Regions from separate parts of the Kineococcus deserti genome, predicted to be linked through region 2. Evidence: riboswitches for the same ligand, from Rfam matches in the RefSeq annotation. Region 2 holds a riboswitch; each other region holds the start of a gene.
The links. Region 2 has a riboswitch for S-adenosylmethionine ahead of sfnG (dimethylsulfone monooxygenase SfnG). Riboswitches for the same ligand answer to the same signal wherever they lie in the genome.
Positions count from the first base shown of each region.

Region 1: another riboswitch for S-adenosylmethionine. It lies ahead of ACRYR2_RS10015 (rhodanese-like domain-containing protein); the one in region 2 lies ahead of sfnG (dimethylsulfone monooxygenase SfnG).
Region 3: another riboswitch for S-adenosylmethionine. It lies ahead of ACRYR2_RS02865 (MetQ/NlpA family ABC transporter substrate-binding protein); the one in region 2 lies ahead of sfnG (dimethylsulfone monooxygenase SfnG).

Region 1 covers NZ_JBJLSI010000009.1:139,152-146,351, forward strand. The annotation lists gene ACRYR2_RS09995 (FAD/NAD(P)-binding protein) at 1-1,311, shown strand, start outside; gene ACRYR2_RS10000 (class I SAM-dependent methyltransferase) at 1,247-2,071, opposite strand; gene ACRYR2_RS10005 (cobalamin-independent methionine synthase II family protein) at 2,076-3,293, opposite strand; gene ACRYR2_RS10010 (O-succinylhomoserine sulfhydrylase) at 3,328-4,515, opposite strand; gene ACRYR2_RS10015 (rhodanese-like domain-containing protein) at 4,566-4,967, opposite strand; SAM riboswitch class I at 4,973-5,059, opposite strand; gene ACRYR2_RS10020 (GNAT family N-acetyltransferase) at 5,208-5,693, opposite strand; gene sufU (Fe-S cluster assembly sulfur transfer protein SufU) at 5,752-6,171, opposite strand; gene ACRYR2_RS10030 (SufS family cysteine desulfurase) at 6,185-7,200, opposite strand, start outside.
Region 2 covers NZ_JBJLSI010000005.1:106,277-113,476, reverse strand. The annotation lists gene ACRYR2_RS06025 (LCP family protein) at 1-88, shown strand, start outside; gene ACRYR2_RS06020 (VOC family protein) at 167-928, opposite strand; gene purN (phosphoribosylglycinamide formyltransferase) at 976-1,566, shown strand; gene purH (bifunctional phosphoribosylaminoimidazolecarboxamide formyltransferase/IMP cyclohydrolase) at 1,563-3,134, shown strand; gene ACRYR2_RS06005 (DUF3017 domain-containing protein) at 3,151-3,435, shown strand; SAM riboswitch class I at 3,483-3,565, shown strand; gene sfnG (dimethylsulfone monooxygenase SfnG) at 3,575-4,708, shown strand; gene idi (isopentenyl-diphosphate Delta-isomerase) at 4,829-5,368, shown strand; gene ACRYR2_RS05990 (AAA family ATPase) at 5,325-7,200, opposite strand, start outside.
Region 3 covers NZ_JBJLSI010000002.1:184,591-191,790, reverse strand. The annotation lists gene ACRYR2_RS02875 (methionine ABC transporter permease) at 1-347, opposite strand, end outside; gene ACRYR2_RS02870 (methionine ABC transporter ATP-binding protein) at 412-1,431, opposite strand; gene ACRYR2_RS02865 (MetQ/NlpA family ABC transporter substrate-binding protein) at 1,428-2,378, opposite strand; SAM riboswitch class IV at 2,446-2,556, opposite strand; gene ACRYR2_RS02860 (LLM class flavin-dependent oxidoreductase) at 2,600-4,003, opposite strand; gene ACRYR2_RS02855 (dipeptide ABC transporter ATP-binding protein) at 4,000-5,613, opposite strand; gene ACRYR2_RS02850 (ABC transporter permease) at 5,610-6,452, opposite strand; gene ACRYR2_RS02845 (ABC transporter permease) at 6,449-7,200, opposite strand, start outside.

The DNA.
Region 1 (7,200 bases), on a different contig from region 2:
CGGCACGGGCTGCGGTACGTCGATCCCGGGTACACCAGCGACCTCGGCCTGACCGAGGACGAGCGGACGCTGCCACCGGGGGCGGACGTGCTCGTGGCCGGGATGGGGCTGGCGTTCGTCGACCTCGTGGTGCTCACCGGTCAGGGTCGCGGTGGGCGTTTCAGCGAAGGGCCCGAGGGCCTCGTCTACCACCGCAGCGGCCGCGAACCCGTGCTGCACGTGGGCAGCCGGCGTGGAGTTCCGTACCGGTCGAAGATCACCTACGGGCTCGACCAGCGCCCCACCCTGCCGCGGTTCTTCACCGCCGCGCTGCTGCCCGACACCGGCCGCCCGCTGAACCTGCGCGCCGACCTGTGGCCGCTGGTGGCCAAGGAACTGGCCGGCGCGCACTACGCCGAACTGTTCCGCGCGCACGCCGGGCGGACGGCGTTGCCGGCCGAGGAGTTCGACCGCCGGTTCGCCGACGCGGCCTGGGGCAGCGCCGAGCTCGACGACCTCGTGGCCGCCGCGGTCCCCGACCCGGCCGACCGGCTCGACCTGCACCGCCTGGACCGCCCGCTCGACGGGTGCTGGGCGGCGTCCGGGCAGGAGGTGCACGAGAAGGTCCACCGGCACGTCGCGGCCGACGTCGCCCGGCGCGCCGACCCCGCGTACAGCATGGACGCGGCGGTGTTCCACGCCCTGCTGTCCTGCTACGTCACGGTGGCCGGGCTGGCGCACGCGGGACGGCTCGACGAGCAGTCCGTCGTCGAGGTCGACGGCTGGTGGCACGGGTTCTTCAGCTACGTCGCCTCCGGGCCCCCGCCGCGGCGGCTGCGCGAGCTGCTCGCGCTGGCCGACGCCGGGGTCGTCCGGTTCCTCGGCGGCGACGTGCACTTCGCCCCCGACGAGGTCGGGCAGTGCTGGACCGCGCGCTCGGCGAACTCCCCCGACGTCGTCAGCGCCGCGGTGCTCGTCGACGCGCGGCTGCCCGAGGCGCGGATCACCGCGAGCGCGGATCCGTTGCTGCACCGGCTCACCGACCGCGGCGAGGTGAGCGAACTCGGGAACGGCCGGCTCGTCGTCGACGCCGGGCAGCGGCTCGTGCACGCCGACGGGACGGTGCACGAGCGCCGGTTCGCGCTCGGTCCCTGGGTCGCCGGCGGTGGCTGGGCGGCCGCGTTCGCCCGGCCGGGTCTGGACGCGGGGTTCTTCCGGCTGAACGACCGGGTGGCGCAGGCGTTGCTGAGGGTGCCCGGTGAGGCCGTCAGCGTCGTCGGCCCGCGAGCAGCCAGTACCGCGCCGTCCCGGCGAACGGAACCCGCCCGCTGAGTTCGACCTCGAGTTCCTCCAGGTCCGCCGCGACCCGGTCGTCGACGCGTTCGGCCTCCTCCAGCAGCGTCGTGACGGCCAGCACCCCGGCCCGGTCGCCGACCTCGCACCCGGCCTCGGTCAGGGCGTCCTCGACGAACTCGGGAGCCAGTCGCAACGCCGTGTGCCCCGTTCCGGGATCGGTGGCGCGTTCGGCGTCCACCGCGACCCAGCCGGCCGCCGGCCCGTCCCGCAGCACGGCTGCGACCACGTCGGCGGGCGGGTTGGGCGCCAGCAACGACACGAGCCCGCCGGGCCGCGCCGAGGACACCAGCGCGGCCACGTCCGCCCGCACCTGCTGGTGGGAACTGCGGTGCTGCAGCACGTCGTGGCACAGCACGACGTCGAACGATCCCGACCCGCCCTCGCGGTGCCGGGTCAGCGCCGCCAGTGCGGCCAGGTCCTCCAGGTCGGCGTTCACGGTGTGCACCCGATCGACCACCCCGGCGGCCGTGGCCGCGGCGCGGGCCAGGGCGAGCATCTCCGGGGAACGGTCCAGGACCGTCACGTCGTGGCCGGCCAGGGCGAACGGCAGCGCGTCCCGCCCGTCACCGCCGCCGGCGTCCAGGACCCGCAACCCCGCGCCCAGTTCCGCCGTCCAGGACGCCAGGACCCGGGCGACGACGTGGTACCGCAGGCGGCCCCACGGGGAGTCCTGCCACAGCGCCCACGCCCTGTCCTCCGGGGAGGGCCCTGCCGGGGAGTTCTCCGTGGGTTCCACCGCGTCAGCCGAACAGGCGGGCGCCGGCCAGCCGGGCACCCTCGCCGAGGGTGGCGAGCTTGGCGACGGCGATCTGCGGGTGGATGCGGCCACCGAGTCCGCAGTCGGTGGAGGCGACGACGTTCTCGGCGCCGACGACGGAGGCGAACCGCTCGATGCGGTCGGCGACGAGTTCGGGGTGCTCGACGACGTTGGTGGCGTGGCTGACGATGCCCGGCACGATCTTCTTGCCCTCGGGCAGCTCCACCTCCTGCCAGACCTTCCACTCGTGCTCGTGACGCACGTTGGCCGCCTCGAACGAGTACGACCCGGCGTTGATCTCGAGCATGAGGTCGACGATGTGCTTGAACTCGATGTCCGTGGTGTGCGGGCCGTGCCAGCTGCCCCAGCACAGGTGGAACCGGATCTGCTCGGTGGGCAGGTCGCGGATCGCGTGGTTCAGCGCCTCGATGCGGATGCGGGTGAACGCGCGGTAGTCCTCCACGGAGGGTTCGGGGTTGATCTGGTCCCAGTTCTCCGCGATGGACGGGTCGTCGATCTGCACGGTGAGCCCGGCCTCGACGACGGCCTTGTACTCCTCGCGCATGACGTCGGCCCACGCCCAGATGTGCTCCTCCTCGGTGGCGTAGTGCCGGTTGGAGATGCGCGCGCCGCTGCCCGGGGACAGCGAGGTGATGAACCCCTCCTCCAGGCCCGCCGCGGCCAGGCCGGCCTTGAGGTTGGCGATGTCGGAGGCGATGGCCTCCTGGCCGACGTAGGACAGCGGACCGGTCGTCGCCGGGAACGCCGTGGCGTTCTTGCCCGTGGAGATGCCCGACGTCGGGTCCTGGTAGGCGTCCTTGAAGATCGTCCAGTCCCGGCGGTCGGGGAAACTGGTCAAGGCGACCTTGCCGGGTTCGGAGCGCACGACCGGCTGGGTGAACAGGTCCTCGCCCGTCACCTCGAGCCCCGCGACGCGCTGGAAGGAGTAGGACCACCAGGCGCCGTAGTCGACCGCGCTGGACATGGCCTTGCCGTACTCGCCGTCACCGACGATCGTCACGCCGAGCGCCTGCTGGCGTTGCACGAGGTCGACGACCGCGTCGGTGAGCAGCGCGTCGAACTCCGGCGTGCGCTCGAGGGTGAAACCGTCCTCGGCGATCCGGCGGGTCTCGTTGGCGGCGATGAGTTCGGGCGTGCGCGGCAGGCTGCCGGCGTGGGAGACGGGGATCTGCTTGGTCACGGGTGGTGCTCCGTTCAGGGGTTCGGTCGTCGGGTCAGCGCAGCGCGCGGGTGAGGTCGTCGAGCAGGTCGTCGGGATCCTCCAGCCCCACCGACAGGCGCAGCACCCCGTCGGTCAGGCCGATGGCGGCCCGGCCCTGCTCGCCGAGGCGGCGGTGCGTGGTGGTGGCGGGGTGGGTGGCCAGCGACTTGGCGTCGCCGAGGTTGTTGGAGATGTCGACGATCGTCAGGGCGTCGAGGACCTCGAAGGCCCGTTCCCTGCCGCGGCCGGCCGGGGCGTCGAGTTCGAAGGTGACGATCGTGCCGCCCAGTTCCATCTGCCGCTCGGCCAGGTCGAACTGCGGGTGGCTGGCCAGCAGCGGGTAGCGCACCCAGCGGATGCCCGCCTGCTGTTCGAGGTGCTCGGCGATGCGCAGAGCCGAGGCGGCCGAGTGCCGCACCCGCAGGCTGAGGGTTTCCAGCCCCTTGGCCAGCGTCCAGGCGTTGAACGGGCTGAGCGTCGGGCCGGTGTGCCGGGTGAGTTCGCGGAACCGGCCGTCGACGAACTCCTTCGTGCCCAGCACCGCCCCACCCATGACGCGGCCCTGGCCGTCGATGTGCTTGGTCGCCGAGTAGACGACGACGTCCGCGCCGAACGCCAGCGGCCGCTGGCCGACGGGTGAGGTGAAGGCGTTGTCCACCACGACGATCGCCCCCGCGGCGTGCGCGAGTTCGCTGACGGCGGCGATGTCCACGAGTGTCTGCATCGGGTTGGCCGGCGTCTCGAAGAACACCGCCTGCGCCGGCGTCGACAACGCCCGTTCCCACTGCGCGAGGTCCTCACCGTCGACGAACTCGGTGACGACCCCCCAACGCGGCAGGATCTCGTCGAGGACGGCGAAGCAGGACCCGAACAGGCTGCGGGCGGCGACGACCCGGTCCCCCGCGCCGAGCAGCGCGGCGAGGGCGTAGAACACCGCCGACATCCCGCTGGCCAGGCCGTAGCACGCTTCGGCGCCCTCGAGCCGGCGCAGCCGCTCGGTGAACACCGACACCGTCGGGTTGCCGTAGCGGGAGTAGACGTACCGGTCGACGTCACCGGCGAAGGCGGCCTCGGCGTCGGCCGCGGTCTCGTAGACGTAGCCGGAGGTGAGGTACAGCGCCTCGGCGGTCTCCTCGAACGGTGACCGGGTCAGGCCGGCGCGCACGGCCGTGGTGTCCGGCCGCCACCCCCGGTCCGTCACGGTGCTGGATCCGTCCGCTCCGTCGCGACGCGGAGGACGCCGCTCGTCGCTCACGACTGCCGCCAGGGCAGACCGGCCGCGCGCCAGCCGGACCCACCGCGGTGGCCGTCGGCGTCCAGCGGCCCCTCGAAACCCTCCAGGACGTTGTAGCTGGGCGTGATCCCGGCCGTCGTCGCCGCCTCGGCCGCCGCCACCGAGCGCTGCCCGGAGCGGCACAGGAAGACGACCTTGCGGTCGCTGCCCGGGGTGATCCCGGCGGTCGCCAGCTCGCCGAGGAAGCGCTCGGGGTCGACCGGCAGCCAGCTCACGAGGACGGGATCGGTCCCCAGCGCCGTCGGCGTCCCGACGAAGCGCCACTCGGCCTCCGTGCGGACGTCCACGAGGACCGCGTCGGGGTCCTCACGGACGAGGTCGAAGGCCTCACGCGGGGTGAGGTCGCCGGCGTAACCCACTGTTCCTCCCATCGGTCCTGGCATGAGCACCCTCCCGAGGGGGGTTGCTGCGGCGTCGACGAGCCAGGTCTCTCGGCCGCTCTGGATGGTCCGGTCAGCGTAGGGCATGGGCGCCCGCACCGGGTCCAGGACGGTGCGACGCGTCGCGGCTGCGGGGCCGCACCCACCGCGGTGCCGGGCGCGAGGACGCCGAGGACGCCGGGCTCCGTGCGCGGGGCCGTCGGCGCCGGGGTGGATCGGTCAGAGGAGGCGGTGCATGACGTGCAGTCCCACGTAGCCGTGCTCGGGGTGGTCGAAGGCCTGCGGAACGGTGCCGACGATGGCGAACCCGAGACCCTGCCACAGCGCCACGGCCGCGGTGTTCGTCTCGACGACGGCGTTGAACTGCATCGCCAGGAAACCCTCCTCGCGCGCCCAGGCCAGGACGTGCTCGGCCAGGGCCCGGCCCACGCCGCGACCCCGGGCGGCGGGCGAGACCATGAAACTGGCCGTCGCGACGTGCGATCCGGCGCCGGGGCGGTTCGGTCCGGACTTCGCGGTGCCCAGCACCACCCCGTCCTCCACCGCCACGAAGGTCCCCCACGGCGGGGCGTCCACCCACAACTGCCGCGCCCGTTCCGAGGTCAGTCCCTGCGGCAGCGCGTACGTCTCGCCGTCGGCGACGATCTCGTCGAAGAACGGCCAGACCTGCACCCAGTCGGCGTCGGTGAACTCGCGGATCTCCACGCCACGCACGCTACCCGGGCCGGCGTTCCGGTCACGGTGCCGGACGTCCCGGTCCGGCTCAGGCGCGCAGCAGGGCGTCGGTCAGCGCCGACCAGCTGAGCAGCGCGCACTTCACCCGCGCCGGGTACCTGGCCACCCCGGCGAAGGCGACGGCGTCGCCGAGGACCTCCTCGTCCCCGGGGTCCTCGCCGCGGCTGGTGAGCATGTGCTGCACCGCTTCGCGCAGCGGTGCGACCTGCTCGACGGACAGGCCGACGACGAGGTCGTGCAGCACCGAGGCCGAGGCCCGGCTGATGGAACACCCGACCGCGTCGTACGACACGTCACCCAGGACGTCCCCGTCGAGACGCACGCGCAGCGTGATCTCGTCGCCGCAGGTGGGGTTGACGTGGTGGGCCTCGGAGCCGAACGGTGCCCGCAGCCCTTCGCCGTGCGGGCGTTTGGAGTGCTCGATGATCAGCTGCTGGTACAGGTCCACGCCGCTCAGAATCTCACGCGAACAGGGCGCGGACGCGGTGCAGCCCGCGCAGCACGGCGTCCACGTCCGAGGGCTGGTTGTACGGCCCGAAACTCACCCGGGTCGTCGCCGCGACCCCGAACCGGCGGTGCAGCGGCCAGGCGCAGTGGTGCCCGACCCGCACCGCGACACCCTCGTCGTCGAGCAGCTGACCGACGTCGTGGGCGTGCACGTCCTCGACCACGAACGAGACGAGCCCGACGCGGTCGGCGGCGTCCAGCGGCCCCAGGACCCGTACCCACGGCAGGTCCGCGAGTTCGGCCAGCAGCCGCCGGGTGAGGTGGCGTTCGTGCGCCTCGACCCGTGCGGTCCCCGAACCGTCGGGCCCCAGACCGCGCAGGTAGTCGACGGCGGCGTGCAGGCCGACGGCCTGCGCCGTCATCGGCACCCCCGCCTCGAACTTCTGCGGCGCCGGCGCGAACGTCGAGCGTTCCATCCGCACCAGTTCGATCATCGATCCGCCGGTGAGGAACGGCGGCATCGCCTCGAGCAGGTCGGCCCGCCCCCACAGCACCCCGATGCCCGAGGGTCCCAGCATCTTGTGCCCGGAGAACGCGGCGAGGTCGACGCCGAGGGAGGGCAGGTCGACCGGCAGGTGCGGCACGGACTGGCAGGCGTCCAGCACCACGAGGGCGCCGACCCGGCGGGCCGCCTCGACGAACCGCCGCACGGGGGCGAGCCCACCCAGCACGTTGGACGCGTGCGCGAAGGCGACGACCCTGGTCCGCTCGCTGACCAGCCCGTCGAGCGCGTCGACGTCCAGGACGCCCTCGTCGGTCACCGGCACCCAGCGCAGCACCGCACCCGTGCGCGCGCACAGCTCCTGCCACGGCACGAGGTTGGCGTGGTGCTCGGCCTCGGTGACCAGGACCTCGTCGCCCTCGGCGAGCACGAACCGCGGGTCGACGACCTGCCCGGCCGGCGCCGTTCCGCGGGTGGCGTACGCGGTCGTGGTGCTGAACGCGTGCGCGACCAGGTTGAGCGACTCGG
Region 2 (7,200 bases):
CTCGCGCGTGACCGGCACCGAGACGCCGTCGGCGACCCCGAGCCCGACGTTCACCGCCCGCGTCGCCAGCGACGACATCTGCGCCTGAAAGGCCCGCGAGTTCGGACCGTTGACGCATCGGGCCGGACCTACCGGCCCGATGCGTCAACGGTCCCCACCCCCGACCTCAGCGGTCGGGCTGCGCGGCGCCGGCCGGCGGGGTGAAGACGGCGAACTGCGCGCCCTCGGGGTCGGCGAGCCGGGCCATCCGGCCGTAGTCGCTGTCGTGCGCGGCCTCCACCACCGCGCCGCCCGCCGCCTGCGCGGCCGACACCGCGGCGTCGACGTCCTCGACGCCGAAGTAGACCAGCCACCCCGGTTCCGAGCCCCACAACGGCCCGATCCCGCCGACGGGGTGGGGGGCGTCGGGGTTGGTGACGGTGCCGTACTCCTCGAACAGCGGCTCGAACCTCCACCCGAACACCGCGGCGTAGAACTCCCGCGAGGCGGCCGGGTCGGCCGAGCGCAGGTCCTCCCAGTTCAGGCCACCGGGGCCGTTGACCCAGAAGGACTTCGGCTGCTCGCCCTGCTGGAACAGCCCGACGGGAGCGCCGGTGGGATCGGCGACCACGGCGACACGGCCGAACTCGCCGATGTCCATCGCCGGCACCACCACCGTCCCGCCCGCGGCGCCGGCCCGGCCGACCGTCTCGTCGAGGTCGCGCGTGGCGATGAACAGGGTCCAGGAGCGCGGGCCGTTGCGGCCGATGCTCGCCGCGGCGTGCCCGTCGACCCGGCAGATGAGCGTTCCGTCGTGCCCGGGGCCGGTCTCGTCCGTGCTCCAGCCCAGGACTGCGCCGTAGAAGGCGGCCGCGGCCGCCGGGTCGGTGCTCGACAACTCCGCCCACGACGGCACACCCGTGGGCCACGGTTCGGTGCGGATCGTCATGCGCCGAGTTTCGGGGAAGTCCCGCCGGAGCACTAGAGTCTCGCCCCGTGCCTGCACGAGTGGTCGTCCTCGCGTCCGGATCCGGGTCGACGCTGCAGGCCCTGCTCGACTCATCCGACGACGCCTTCGAGATCGTCGCCGTCGGCTCGGACAAGGCGGGCGTCCAGGCCCTCGACCGCGCCGCCGCCGCGGGTGTCGAGACCTTCACCGTCGCCCCCGCCGACCACGTCGACCGGCCCGCCTGGGACGCCGCGCTGGCCGCCGAGGTGGCCCGCCGCGAGCCCGACCTGGTCGTCCTGGCGGGGTTCATGCGCATCCTGGGCGCTCCGATGGTCGAGGCGTTCGGCGGGCGGATGGTCAACACCCACCCCGCCCTGCTGCCGTCCTTCCCCGGCGCGCACGGCGTGCGCGACGCCCTCGCGCACGGCGTGAAGATCACCGGCTGCACGGTCCACCTCGTCGACGCCGGCGTCGACACCGGCCCGATCCTGGACCAGGCCGCCGTGCCCGTGCTGCCCGACGACGACGAGACGTCGCTGCACGAACGCATCAAGACCCGCGAGCGCGAACTGCTCGTCGACGTCGTGGGCCGGCTGGCCCGGGCGATGAACACCACCGAGAGGACGGCATCCCGTTGAGCGACCCCCAGGCTGCGAAGATCCCCGTTGAGCGCGCCCTGATCAGCGTCTACGACAAGACCGGCCTCGAGGAGCTCGCCCACGGCCTGCACGCCGCGGGCGTCGCCATCGTCTCCACCGGCTCCACCGCCTCGCGCATCGCCGCCGCCGGCGTCCCGGTCACCCCCGTGGAGGAGCTGACCGGCTTCCCCGAGTGCCTCGACGGCCGGGTCAAGACGCTGCACCCGCGCGTGCACGCCGGGATCCTCGCCGACCGCCGGCTGCCCGACCACGTCCGCCAGCTCGCCGAGCTCGACGTCGAACCGTTCGACCTCGTCGTGGTGAACCTGTACCCGTTCGCGGCGACCGTGGCCTCCGGCGCCGGGTACGACGACGTCGTCGAGCAGATCGACATCGGCGGTCCCTCGATGGTGCGCGCCGCCGCGAAGAACCACCCGAGCGTCGCCGTGGTCGTCGACCCCGCCCGCTACGCCGACGTGCTGAGCGCCGTGGCCGACGGCGGGTTCGACCTGACCGACCGCAAGCGGCTGGCCGCCGCGGCCTTCGCGCACACCGCGGCCTACGACACCGCGGTCGCGTCCTGGTTCGCCGAGCAGACGCTGTCCACCGAGGACGAGGGCTGGCCGGCCGTGACCGGCACGGCCCTGGAGCGCACCGCCGTCCTGCGCTACGGCGAGAACCCGCACCAGCAGGCGGCGGTCTACGCCGACCCGACGTCCGAGCCCGGCATCGCGCAGGCCGTCCAGCTGCACGGCAAGGCCATGTCCTACAACAACTACGTCGACGCCGACGCCGCCCTGCGCGCCGCGTACGACTTCACCGGCCCGGCCGTCGCGGTGATCAAGCACGCCAACCCCTGCGGCATCGCCACCGGCACCGACGTCGCCGACGCGCACGCCAAGGCGCACGCCTGCGACCCGGTCTCGGCCTACGGCGGGGTCATCGCCGCCAACCGGCCCGTGACGGCGGCGATGGCCGCGCAGATCGCGCCGGTGTTCACCGAGGTCGTCATCGCCCCCGGGTTCGAGCCGGAGGCGCTGGAGGTGCTGCAGGCCAAGAAGAACGTCCGGCTGCTGCAGCTGCCCGAGGGCTACTCCCGTCGTCCGCAGGAGTGGCGCCACGTCTCCGGCGGGGTGCTCGTGCAGACCCTCGACGCCATCGACGCCGACGGTGACGCACCCGCGAACTGGACCCTGGCCGCCGGGGAGGCCGCCGACGAGCAGACCCTGGCCGACCTCGAGTTCGCCTGGCGGGCCGTGCGTTCGGTGCGCTCCAACGCGATCCTGCTGGCCGCCGACGGCGCGTCCGTCGGGGTCGGGATGGGCCAGGTCAACCGCGTCGACTCCTGCAAGCTGGCCGTCTCGCGCGCCGAGGACCGGGCCGCCGGCTCGGTCGCGGCCTCCGACGCGTTCTTCCCGTTCGCCGACGGCGCGCAGATCCTCATCGACGCCGGCGTGAAGGCCATCGTGCAGCCGGGCGGCTCCATCCGGGACGCCGAGGTCGTCGAGGCCGCCACGAAGGCGGGCGTGACGATGTACTTCACCGGCGCGCGCCACTTCGCGCACTGACCGGTACGTTCGTTCCATGAGCACGGCCCCCGAGCGGGTTCCGCCCCCGGGCAACGCGGTCCTGCTGACCCTGGTCGGCGGGATCGCGCTCGCCCTGGCGCTGACCCTGCTCGCGGGGCCGACGCCCGGCGGGATCCTGCTCGGCGCGGACCTCGCGGTCGCCGCCGTCCTGCGGCTGGTGCTGCCGGTCCGCATCGCCGGGGCGCTCGCCGTGCGCTCCCGCGCGCTCGACGTCGCGGTCCTGCTCGTGCTCGCCGTCTCCTGCCTGGTCCTGGCCGGCCTCGTGCCCACCCCCGTCTGACGGGCCGACCCACCCCGCGGCGTGGTGGGTGTGGGTTACGCTGCGACGAACCATCCAGAGCGGCTGAGAGACCTGGCTCCGCGACGCCGCAGCAACCTCTCGGGGGTGCTAACGCCAGGACCGATGGAGGAGCACGCGCATGCCGCTGAAGTTCGCCTACTGGGTCCCGAACGTCTCCGGGGGCCTGGTGGTCTCGACGATCGAGCAACGCACCAGCCACGACCCGGCCTACAACGTCGAGGTCGCGCGGGCCGCCGAGCGCGTCGGCTTCGAGTACGCCCTGACCCAGGTCCGCTACCTCGCCTCCTACGGTGCCGACGCGCAGCACGAGTCGACGTCGTTCTCGCTGGCGCTGCTGCTGGCCACCGAGCGGCTCAAGGTCATCGCCGCCGTCCACCCCTTCTTCTGGCACCCGGGCGTGCTGGCCAAGTTCGCCGCGACCACCCAGGAGCTGACGCAGAACCGGCTCGCGCTCAACGTCGTCTCCGGCTGGTTCAAGGACGAGGCGACGCAGCTGGGCGTCACCTGGCACGAGCACGACGACCGGTACAAGCAGTCCGAGGAGTTCATCCGGCTGCTGCGCGGGGTCTGGGGCCAGGACGGGTACAGCCAGCAGGGCGACTTCTTCAACGCCACCGACATCACCTTCCGACCGCAGCCGACGGCGCCGCCCGAGGTGTTCCAGGGCGGCAACTCGACTGCGGCGCAGGCGATGGCGGGCCGGGTCAGCGACTGGTACTTCATGAACGGCAAGTCGATCGCCGACGCCGCCACCGGGGTCAGGGAGGTCAGCGCGCTGGCCGCCGCCAACGGCCGGTCGGTGCGGTTCGGGCTCAACGGGTTCGCGCTGGTGCGCGACACCCGCGCCGAGGCCGAGGCCGTGCTGGAGGAGATCATCGCCAAGGCCGACGTCGCCAAGGTCGAGGGGTTCGGGGCCGCGGTCCAGGAGGCCGGGAACTCCACGAGCGACCGCAAGGGCATGTGGGCCGACAGCGAGTTCCGTGATCTGGTGCAGTACAACGACGGTTTCCGCACCGGGCTCGTCGGAACCCCCGACGAGGTCGCCCGGCGCGTGCTGGCCTACGAACTCGTCGGCGTCGACCTGCTGCTGCTGGGCTTCCTGCACGTCAAGGAGGAGGTCGAGGCGTTCGGCGAACTCGTCATCCCGCGCGTGCGGGAGCTCGAGGCGCGGCTGGCCGCGGGGGAGGACCTGCAGCTCGGCGCCGAACTGGACGAGGCGGTGGCCGCGGCCACCCTCAAGGTCCCCGCCTGAGCTCACCCGTGGGCCGGCGGAGCCCCCGGACCGGCCCGGCGACGACCGCGCCCGGGGACCGCCGACGGTGTCGCGGCGTTCCTCGCGCGCGGGAGGCCCGGGACCGCTTACGGTGCGCAGGTGACTCTCGCGCCCACTGCCGACCCGACCACCGAGCTGGTCGTCCTGCTGACCGAGGACGGCACCCCGTGCGGAACGGCGCGCAAGGCCGACGTGCACCACACCAGCACCCCGCTGCACCTGGCGTTCTCCTGCTGGATCCTGGACGACGCCGGTCGCACGCTGCTGACCCGGCGGGCGGCCGTCAAGCGCACCTGGCCGGGGGTGTGGACGAACTCGTTCTGCGGTCACCCGGGGCCGGGGGAGGAACCCGCCGACGCCGTGGTGCGGCGGGCCGTGCAGGAACTCGGCGCCCCCGTCGAGGGGGTGGAGCCGCTGCTGCCGAACTTCCGCTACCGCGCGGTGATGGACGACGGGACGGTCGAGAACGAGGTCTGCCCGGTGTTCAGCGCCCGGCTGGCCGGCGAACTCCACCTCGACCCCGACGAGGTCGACGACTCCCGGTGGGTGGACCTGGCCGGGCTGCGCGCGCTCGTCGCCGCCGACCCGCAGCCGTTCAGCCCGTGGATGCGCTGGCAGCTGGAGCAGCTGCAGAGCTGACGGCCTCGTCCAGCCGGACCACGGTGGCGCCCCGGATCGCGCCGTGCACACCCGGGCCGGGCGCGAGCAGCAGCACCTGGCTGGTGGGGGCGACGTGCTCGAACACCGCCGCGAGCCGTTGCAGCCGTGCGGGATCGGAGTGCCCCAGGGCGTCGTCGAGGACGACGGGAACCCCGTCGGCGGGATCGACGAGCGTGGCGCACGCCAGCCGCAGCAGCACCGCCAGCTGTTCACGCGCCCCGGTCGAGAGCTGCTCGTAGGCGACGGTGCGGCCCTGCAGGGTGCGGGCGGTGATGCGCAGGTCGTCGTCCAGGGTGATGCGGAAGGTGTCGCCGTAGACCGCGCGGCCCAGTTCCTCCAGCCGGTCGGTGAAGGGGGAGACGTACCGGCGGCGCTGGGTGTCCCGGTGCTTCTCGAGGGTCTGGTGCAGCAGGCGGGCCGCGGCCGCGCGGCGGGCCAGGGACTCGAACTCCTGCGCCAGGCGCTGCACGCGGGACTCGGCCTCGTCCCACACCTCCTGCCGCGCCTCGCCCTCCATGACGGACAACCGCGCCTCCAGGCGCACCAGCTCGGCGTCGAGCGCGTCGCGGCGGTCGGTGAGCCTCGTCAGCTCGGCCTGCACGTCGCGCGCGCGCACGAGCACGGTGTCGGCGTCGCGCGCGGCGAGGTCGGCCTCCAGGGCGGCGACCTCGGCGCGAGTGCGCTCGGCCGCCCCCTGCGCCTCCTGCGCGGTGCGTTCCAGGTCGGCGTCGTCCCGGGTCGCGCGGGCCTCGGTGAGGCGCCGGGCGGCGGTGGCGGCCTCCGTGCGGGCGACCTGCAGGGCCGCCTCGAGCGCGGCCAGCTCGCCGGCCAGCCGGTCGGCCTCCCGGGCGGCGGCGCTGGCCTGCGCCTGCCCCTGCCGGGCCTGCGACCGGATGCGCTGCAACGACTCCCGTGCCACCTGCTCGGCCTCGCGGGCGGCGGGCAGGTCCAGCGGGTGCTCGTCGTCCCCCGGCAGGTCCGCGAGCAGCCGGTCGGCCTCGGCCTGCAGCTCGGCCGGGCCGGCCTCGGCGGTCAGGTGGGTCAACCGGCCCCGCGCCAGGTCCAGCGCGGACTGGGCGGCCCGCCGCTCCTCGTGGGCGGCGCGGGCCGTGGCGACGTCCTCGACCCCGGCCCCGGTCAGCAGGTCGTGCAGCGCGGCCTGCGCCGCGTCGAGATCGTCGGCCAGCGAGCCAGTGTCGGCGCCCGGCAGGACCCGGACGGTGGCGAAACCGGCGACGCCCACTGTCAGCGGCCGGGTGGCCGAGTGCTCGGCGACCGTCCCGGCGGGCACGGGCGTGCCGTCGACGACGACCTCGACGGCGGTGGCGTCCACCACCACGCGGGCGGCGACGGCCTCGGCCCGGGCCCGCAACCGGCGCAGGGTGTCGTCGGCCTCCTCGATGCGCCGGACCGTCGTCGCGTCGACCCCGAGCCCCGCCAGGGCCGCGCCGGCCGTCCGGACCTCCTCGGCGGCCGCGGCCACGGCCGCCAGCCGGCGCCGGACCTTGCCGAGCGCGTCGCGGTCCTGGCTGCGGCGCAACGCCTCCCGGGCCCGGTCGGAGCTCTCCTGGGCGCTGTCGAGGGCGGCGGTGAGTTCCTCGGCGCCGGTGGCCGCCGCGGTGGCGCGCGCCCGGGCCTCGTCCACGGCGGGGCGCAGGGCGCCGATCCGGGTCACGTCCCGCTCGAGCGCGGCCGTGCGGCGGGCGTGGTCGTCGGCCTCGCGCCGGCGGGCGGCCAGCGCGCTCCGCGCGTCGGCGGCCGCCTGCTCCGCCGTCGCGGCCTGCTCCCGGACCGCGTCGAGGCGGTCGCGG
Region 3 (7,200 bases), on a different contig from region 2:
AGGATCGACAACCGCGAGGCGCCCACCGCGCGGGCGGCCTCGACGACGCCGGGGTCGACGCTGACGAGGCTCTGCTCGACGATGCGCGCGACGGCGAACGCGGCCGCCAGCGAGATCGCGAACGTCACCGCGGTCGTCCCGATCGTGGTGCCCACCACGGCGATCTGCAGCGGGGTGATCGCGGCCAGGAAGATGACGAACGGGATGGGGCGCACGAGGTTCACGACGAACCCGATGAGCACGAACACGAGCCGGTTGCCGAACAGGTTGCCCGGCCGGGTCGCGTACAGCGCCGTGCCCAGCACCAGCCCCAGCACGCCGGAGGCGACGAGCGAGACGACCGACATGAGCAGCGTCTGCCAGATCGCGTCCTGGAAGACGTCGATCGTGTCCAGGAAACCGTCGAACACCTCAGGCCTCCTCGACCGCGTGGATGCCGGCCGCCCGCAGCGCCTCGAGCGCTGCGTCGGGGGAACCGGTCAGTTCGTACGTCAGTGATCCCGTCCGGCGCTCGCGGATCTCCGAGACCCCGCCGTAGACGAGCTCGGCCGTGGTGCCGCTCGAGCGGAACACCTCGTCGATGCGCTGCTGCAGCCGGGGTTCGTCGGTGATGCGCACGCTGACCAGGCGGCCCGGGTGCTGGTGCCGCAACCGTTCCAGCGTGTCGGCCGACGGGCGGTCGTGGGTGGCGCTGCGCACGAACCGTTGCGCCGCAGGCGTCTGCGGGTCGGAGAACACGTCGTAGGTGTCACCGACCTCCACCAGCCGCCCGTTCTCCATGACGGCCACCCGGTCGGCGATCTGCCGCACGGCCTCCATCTCGTGCGTGATGACCACGATCGTCACGCCGAGTTCGGTGTTCACCCGGCGCAGCAGCGACAGGACCTCGGTGGTGGTCTCGGGGTCCAGGGCGCTGGTGGCCTCGTCGGCCAGCAGCAGCGGCGGGTTCGTCGCGAGCGCACGGGCGATCCCGACGCGCTGCTTCTGCCCGCCGGACAACTGCTCGGGATAGCTGTGGGCGCGGTCCAGCAACCCGACGAAGTCGAGCAGCTCGGCCGTGCGGCGGTCCCGTTCCTTCGGCCCGACGCCGGCGACCTTCAGCGGGTACGCGACGTTCCCGGCCACGGTCCGGGACCGGAACAGGTTGAACTGCTGGAAGATCATCCCGATCTTGGACCGGGCGGCCCGCAACTGCTTCTCGGACAGCTTGGTCAGGTCCTGCCCGCCGACCAGGACGTGGCCCGACGTCGGCTTCTCGAGGGCGTTGAGCAGCCGCACGAGGGTCGACTTGCCGGCCCCGGAGTACCCGATGACCGCCAGCACCTCGCCCTCGAGCACGTCGAGCGAAACGGCGTCGACCGCCGTGACGGTGGACCCGTCACGACGGCCGAAGCTCTTGGAGACCTTCTCCAGGGTGATGAGCGCGCTCACTGGCCCGCGGCGGCCTTCGCGTCCTCTTCGACCTCGGCGAGGCTGGCCTGCAGGTCGGCGGCCGGGACGTCCTGGACGACGGCGCTCGGGTTGTCCTGCAGGAAGACCTCCTGCACGGCCGGGTCGTGGAACAGGTCCACGAGCTTCGCGTAGGTCTCGTCGTCCTTGTCCTCGGCGCGGGCGGCGAAGATGTTGACGTACGGGGCGGCCGCGGCGGCGGTCGGGTCGTCGGCGACGATGATGTCGTCCTCGGGCAGGCCCGCGGCCGTGGCGTAGTTGTTGTTCACGACGGCGGCGGCGACCGAGCCGCTCTGCAGCGCGCTGGCGGTCTGGTCCGCGGCGACCGCGGTGACCTGGACCTTGGAGGTCTCGATGTCGTTGGTCGTGGAGAAGGCGGTGCCGCCGTCCTTCAGCGTCAGCAGGCCACCCTGCTGCAGGACGAGCAGCGCGCGGGCCTGGTTGATCGCGTCGTTGGGGATGGCGACCTGGGCGTCGGCCGGCAGCGCCTCGGCGGAGTCGGCGGTCAGCGAGTACAGCGGCAGCGGGTAGACCGCGGTGGCGCCGACGGGCTGGATGTCGTCGTCGGCCTCGACGTTGTAGTTGGCGAGGTACTGGATGTGCTGGAACTGGTTCAGGTCCAGCTCACCCTGCGACAGCGCCGGGTTCGGCAGCGTGTAGTCGGAGAAGTTGACCAGTTCGACGGTCACGCCGAGCTGCGACTTCGCCAGGTCGGTGTAGGTGCGCCAGTAGGGCAGCGACTGGTCCGCGACGCCGATGCGCACGGTCTCGCCGGAGGACTCGCCGCCGGCCGTGGTGCTCGTGGAGTCGTCCCGGTTGCCCAGGACGAGCGCCACGACCACGACGGCGATCACGACGACGGCGGCGACGATCCCGATGAGCAGACCGCGACGCTTCGGCTTGTCGGGCAGGGCGGGGGCGTTGGACACGAGGGACTCCGGAGGTCGATCGGGCGGGCGCGCGGCTCGCTGCACTCCGTGGTCGACGGCGTCCGGTGATCCGCGCTTGCCGGACGGGGTCGTCCGGCCAGGTCCTCACCTGGGGCACCCCACCGCGGAGGAGGGTTGCCGGACAGCCAGCCAGGGCTTCGCGCTGTCACTCATGACCTGTGTGAACCTTAACACCGCCGCGACGGCCCGCACACCGCTTCTCAGGAGACCGGCACGACCTGCGCCTGCGGGACCCGGTCCGTCCCGAAGGCCCCCCGGTACCGGGCCGCCGGGTGCCGCTCGTTGAGCCGGGGCGAGCCGAAGAGCTTCTGCCGCAGCGGACCCGGCGCGTACTCCGCCTGCGCCAGCCCGCGCTCGCGCAGCACCGGCAGCACGTGGTCGGCGAACTCGGCGAACGACCCGGGGATCACCCAGTTGATCACGTTGATCCCGTCGACCCCCGCCTGCTGCCACTGCGCCAGCCGGTCGGCGATCTGCTCGGGCGTGCCGACGACGCGCTGGCTGGTGGCCCGCTGACGGGCCAGGTCGGCCACGACGGGTTCGCGGTCGGTGATGTGCTTGGACAACCACTCGGTGAACCCGCGGGCGGTGTCGGTCTCGACGTCCTTCAGCGGCGTCTGCGGCGGGTAGACCCGGCCCGTGCGGTCCACGACGGCGGCGTGCGCCAGGTACCCGTCGACGCTGACGAACTCGTCGTGCTCGGCGGCCTTGCGCTGCGCCTCCTCCTCGGTCGAGCCGATGACGAAGCTCAGGCCCTGGTAGAAGGTCACGTCCTCCGGGCGACGGCCGGCGGCGACGGCCAGTTCGCGCGTCTCGCGGATCTGCTGCGTCGCCAGCACCGGTGAGGGGGAGATGACGAACACGGCCTCGGCGTGCTGCGCCGCGAACCGCCGCCCCGACAGGGACGAGCCGGCCTGGAACAGCAGCGGGGTGCGCTGCGGAGACGGCGAGGGCAGGTGCGGTCCCTCGACCCGGTACCGCTGCCCGGAGTGGAAGATCTTGTGGATCTTCGCAGGGTCGGCGTGCACGCCGTTCGCCTTGTCGGCCAGCAGGGCGTCGTCCTCCCAGGACCCCTCCCAGAGCTTGTAGACGACGTCGACGTACTCCTGCGCCCAGCGGTAGCGCTCGGCGTGCTCGGTGATCCGGTCCAGGCCGTAGTTGCGGGCTCCGTTGTCCTGGGTGCCGGTGACGACGTTCCAGGCGATCCGGCCGTTCGAGATGTGGTCCAGCGTCGAGATCTGCCGGGCGAAGTTGAACGGGTGGTTCTGGAACACGTTCGACGTCGTGGCGAACCCGAGGTGCTCGGTGTTCACCGCCAGCGCCGACAGCAGGACGGTCGGGTCGTTGGAGGGGATCTGCAGGCCCTCGCGGACGTACACGTCGAAGTCGGCGTCGGCGTCGCCGTACAACCCGCTGACGTCGGCGAAGAACATCGTGTCGAACTTCGCGGCCTCGAGCAGCTTCGCGGTCTCGATCCAGGTGCGCACGTCGTTGAACTCGTGCTGCCGCGCGTCCGGCCGGCGCCACTGGCCGTGCTGGATGTGGGACGTGGTGTTCATGACGAAGGCGTTGAAGCGCAACGGCTTCGTGGCGGGGTTGCTCACAGGTCGACCTCCTGGCCGGTGGCGAGGCGGGGCAGTGCGCTGACGAGTTCGCGCGTGTACGGCTGCTGCGGGCGCTCGAACACGTCGGCCGCCGTCCCGCGTTCGACGACGGCGCCGTCCTTCATGACCAGGACGTCGTCGCTGACGTGGTAGACGACGCCGAGGTCGTGGGAGATGAACAGGTAGGCCAGGCCGAGGGTGCGCTGCAGGTCGGCCAGCAGGTCCAGGACCTGCGCCTGCACCGACACGTCGAGGGCCGAGACGGCCTCGTCCAGGACGACCACCGACGGTTCGGGGGCCAGGGCCCGGGCGATGGAGACGCGCTGGCGCTGCCCGCCGGACATGGTCAGCGGGAACCGCGTGAGCACCTCCGCCGACAGCCCGACCTGCTGCAGCAGTTCCCGCACCCGCGCGTTCCGGTCCCCGGAGAACCCCTCCGGCAGCGCGTCGGTCAGGATCCGCTCGACGGTCCAGCGCGGGTCGAACGAACTCAGCGGATCCTGCTGGACGGTCGAGATCTCCCGGCGTCGCGCCCGCCGCGCCTTCTCCGGGACCCCGGACCAGTCGGCGCCGAGCAAGCGGACCGCACCGGAGTCGGGGGCCGTCAGCGCCAGGGCCAGCCGGGCCGTCGTCGACTTGCCCGACCCCGACTCCCCGACGATGCCCAGCGTCCGGCCGGCCTCCAGGGTGAAGGAGACGTCGCCGACGGCGGTGTGCCGGCCCTCGCGGGTGGCGAACGTCTTGGTCAGGTTCTCCGCGACCAGCACCGGACCCGTGCGCAGTTCCCGGCGCGGGGCGGGCAGAGTCGCCTCGGGGGCGGGACTGAGCCGCTCGCCGCGGGTGTGCTCGCCGGGAACGGCGGCGATGAGGGCCCGGGTGTACTCGTGCTGCGGGTCGTCGAGCACGTCCCGGGTCCGGCCGCTCTCCACCACGTGCCCACCGGACATGACGAGCACCCGGTCGGCCAGTCGCGCCACGACGGACAGGTCGTGGCTGATGAGGACGATCGCGACGCCGCGGCGCTTCTGCTCCTCCAGCAGGTCCAGGACCTGGGCCTGCACGGTGACGTCGAGCGCCGTCGTGGGTTCGTCGGCGATGACCAGCCGGGGGTCCAGGGCGATCGCGGAGGCGATGAGCGCGCGCTGGCGCAGCCCGCCGGACAGTTCGTCGGGCCGCTGCCCGGCCCGCAGTTCCGCGGACGGGACGCCGACGGCCGTGAGCAGTTCCAGGACCTTGGCCCGCCGCCGGGTGCGGTCGCGCCAGCCGTGCAGCCGCAGCGCCTCCTCGATCTCGGCGCCCACCGGACGCAGCGGGTCCAGGGAGACCAGGGCGTCCTGCAGGACGAAGCCGATCTCCGCCCCGCGGGTGCGGCGCCACTGCTTGGCCGACAGCCCGCGCACGTCGGACCCCTGGAACTCCAGCCGCTCGGCCTGCACGGTCGAGGTGCCGCCGGTGAGGCCGACGAGGGTGCGGGCGGTGACGCTCTTGCCCGAGCCGGACTCCCCGACGATCGCCAGGCACTCGCCCGGGTCGACGTCGAAGCCGACGTCGTGGACCACCTGCCTGCCGCCGAAACCGACGTTCAGCGCACGGACGGACAGGACGCTCACGACGCCCTCCTCTCCAGGACGGCCTGCAGGTGCTTGCCCAGCGTGGTCGCGGCCAGTGCCAGGGCCACGATGACCAGGCCCGGGACGACGGTGAGCCACCAGGCGTGGGCGATGTAGGGGCGGCCCGCTTCCAGCAGCGCGCCCCACTCCGAGCTCGGCGGGGCGACCCCGAGGCCGAGGAAGGACAGGCTGGAGGCCCAGACGATCGACTGCCCGATCGACAGCGCCATGATCGCCACCAGCGGCCGGACGGCGTTCGGCAGGACGTGCCGGCGCAGGATGCGGGCCGGGGAGTGCCCCAGCGCCACGGCCGCCTCGACGTAGGCCGAACCCTTGGCGGACAGGATCTGCCCGCGGATCATCCGCGCGTAGCCCGGCGCCGTGCCGACCCCGACCGCGACGGCCTGGGTCAGCGCCGACGGCCCGAGCAGCGCCACGAGCAGCAGGGCCAGCAGCAGGCTGGGGAAGCTGAACAGCACCTCCACGACGCGGTCGACGGCCGGGGCCACGACCTTGCCGCCCAGCGCCGCCAGCGACCCCAGGACCACCGCCAGCGCGAGGCTGACGGCCGTGGCACCCAGGCCGATGGCCAGCGACGGCCGGGCGCCGTGCACCACCCGGCTCCACAGGTCGCGCCCGGCCTCGTCGGTGCCGAACCAGTGCCCGGGGCCGGGGGCCTGCAGCGCCTGCGACAGGTGCAGCGCCAGCGGGTCGGTGGTGTCGAGGGCACCGGGCGCGATCACGGCGAGGAGGAGGAACACCGCCACGAGCCCGGCCAGGTACACCCCCCACGGGTGCTTGCGGGGCGTGGTGACTCTGGTGAGAGTGAGAGTTGTCACGACTTCCCCTTGGCCAGGCGCGGGTCGATGAGGGCGTGCAGGGCGTCGACGACGAGGTTGGCGACGACGTAGAGGGCGGCGACGAGGACGACGACCCCGGTGACGATGGGCAGGTCCTGGTTGTTCACCGCGGTGACCAGGACCCGGCCGACGCCGGCGCGGGTAAAGACCGTCTCGACGACGACGGCGCCGGAGATCGTCGCGCCCAGCGCCCAGCCGGACAGCGTCACGGCCGGCAGCGCGGAGTGCCGCAGCACGTGCCGCAACCGGATCCCGGTGTCGCTCATGCCCCGGGTGCGCGCCGACAGCACGAACGGCTGCTGCAGCGACCGCTCGAACTCCGAGCGCGTGGCCTGGCCCATGAAACCGGCCAGCGGGACCGCCAGCGTCAGGGCCGGCAGCAGCAGACCGGTGGGAGAGTTGCCGCTGATGACCGGGAACCAGCGCAGGTTCAGCGCGAACACCAGCAGCAGGATGATGCCCAGCCAGTAGTGCGGCAGGCCCGCGGTGGCGGTGTCCACCGCCGCGCCGAGACCCGAGGCGCGGTCCCGGCCGGCGGTGAGCGTCACCCAGGCGACCATGATCAGCCAGCTGAGGGCGATGGCCGACAGCGTGAGGACCAGCGTGGGTGCGAGCTGCTCGCCGATGATGTCGGTGACGGGCCGGAACTGCTGGTAGGAGTTGCCGAGGTCGCCGCGCACCAGGCCGGAGAGGTAGTCGACGTACTGCTGCCACACCGGGTTCTGGA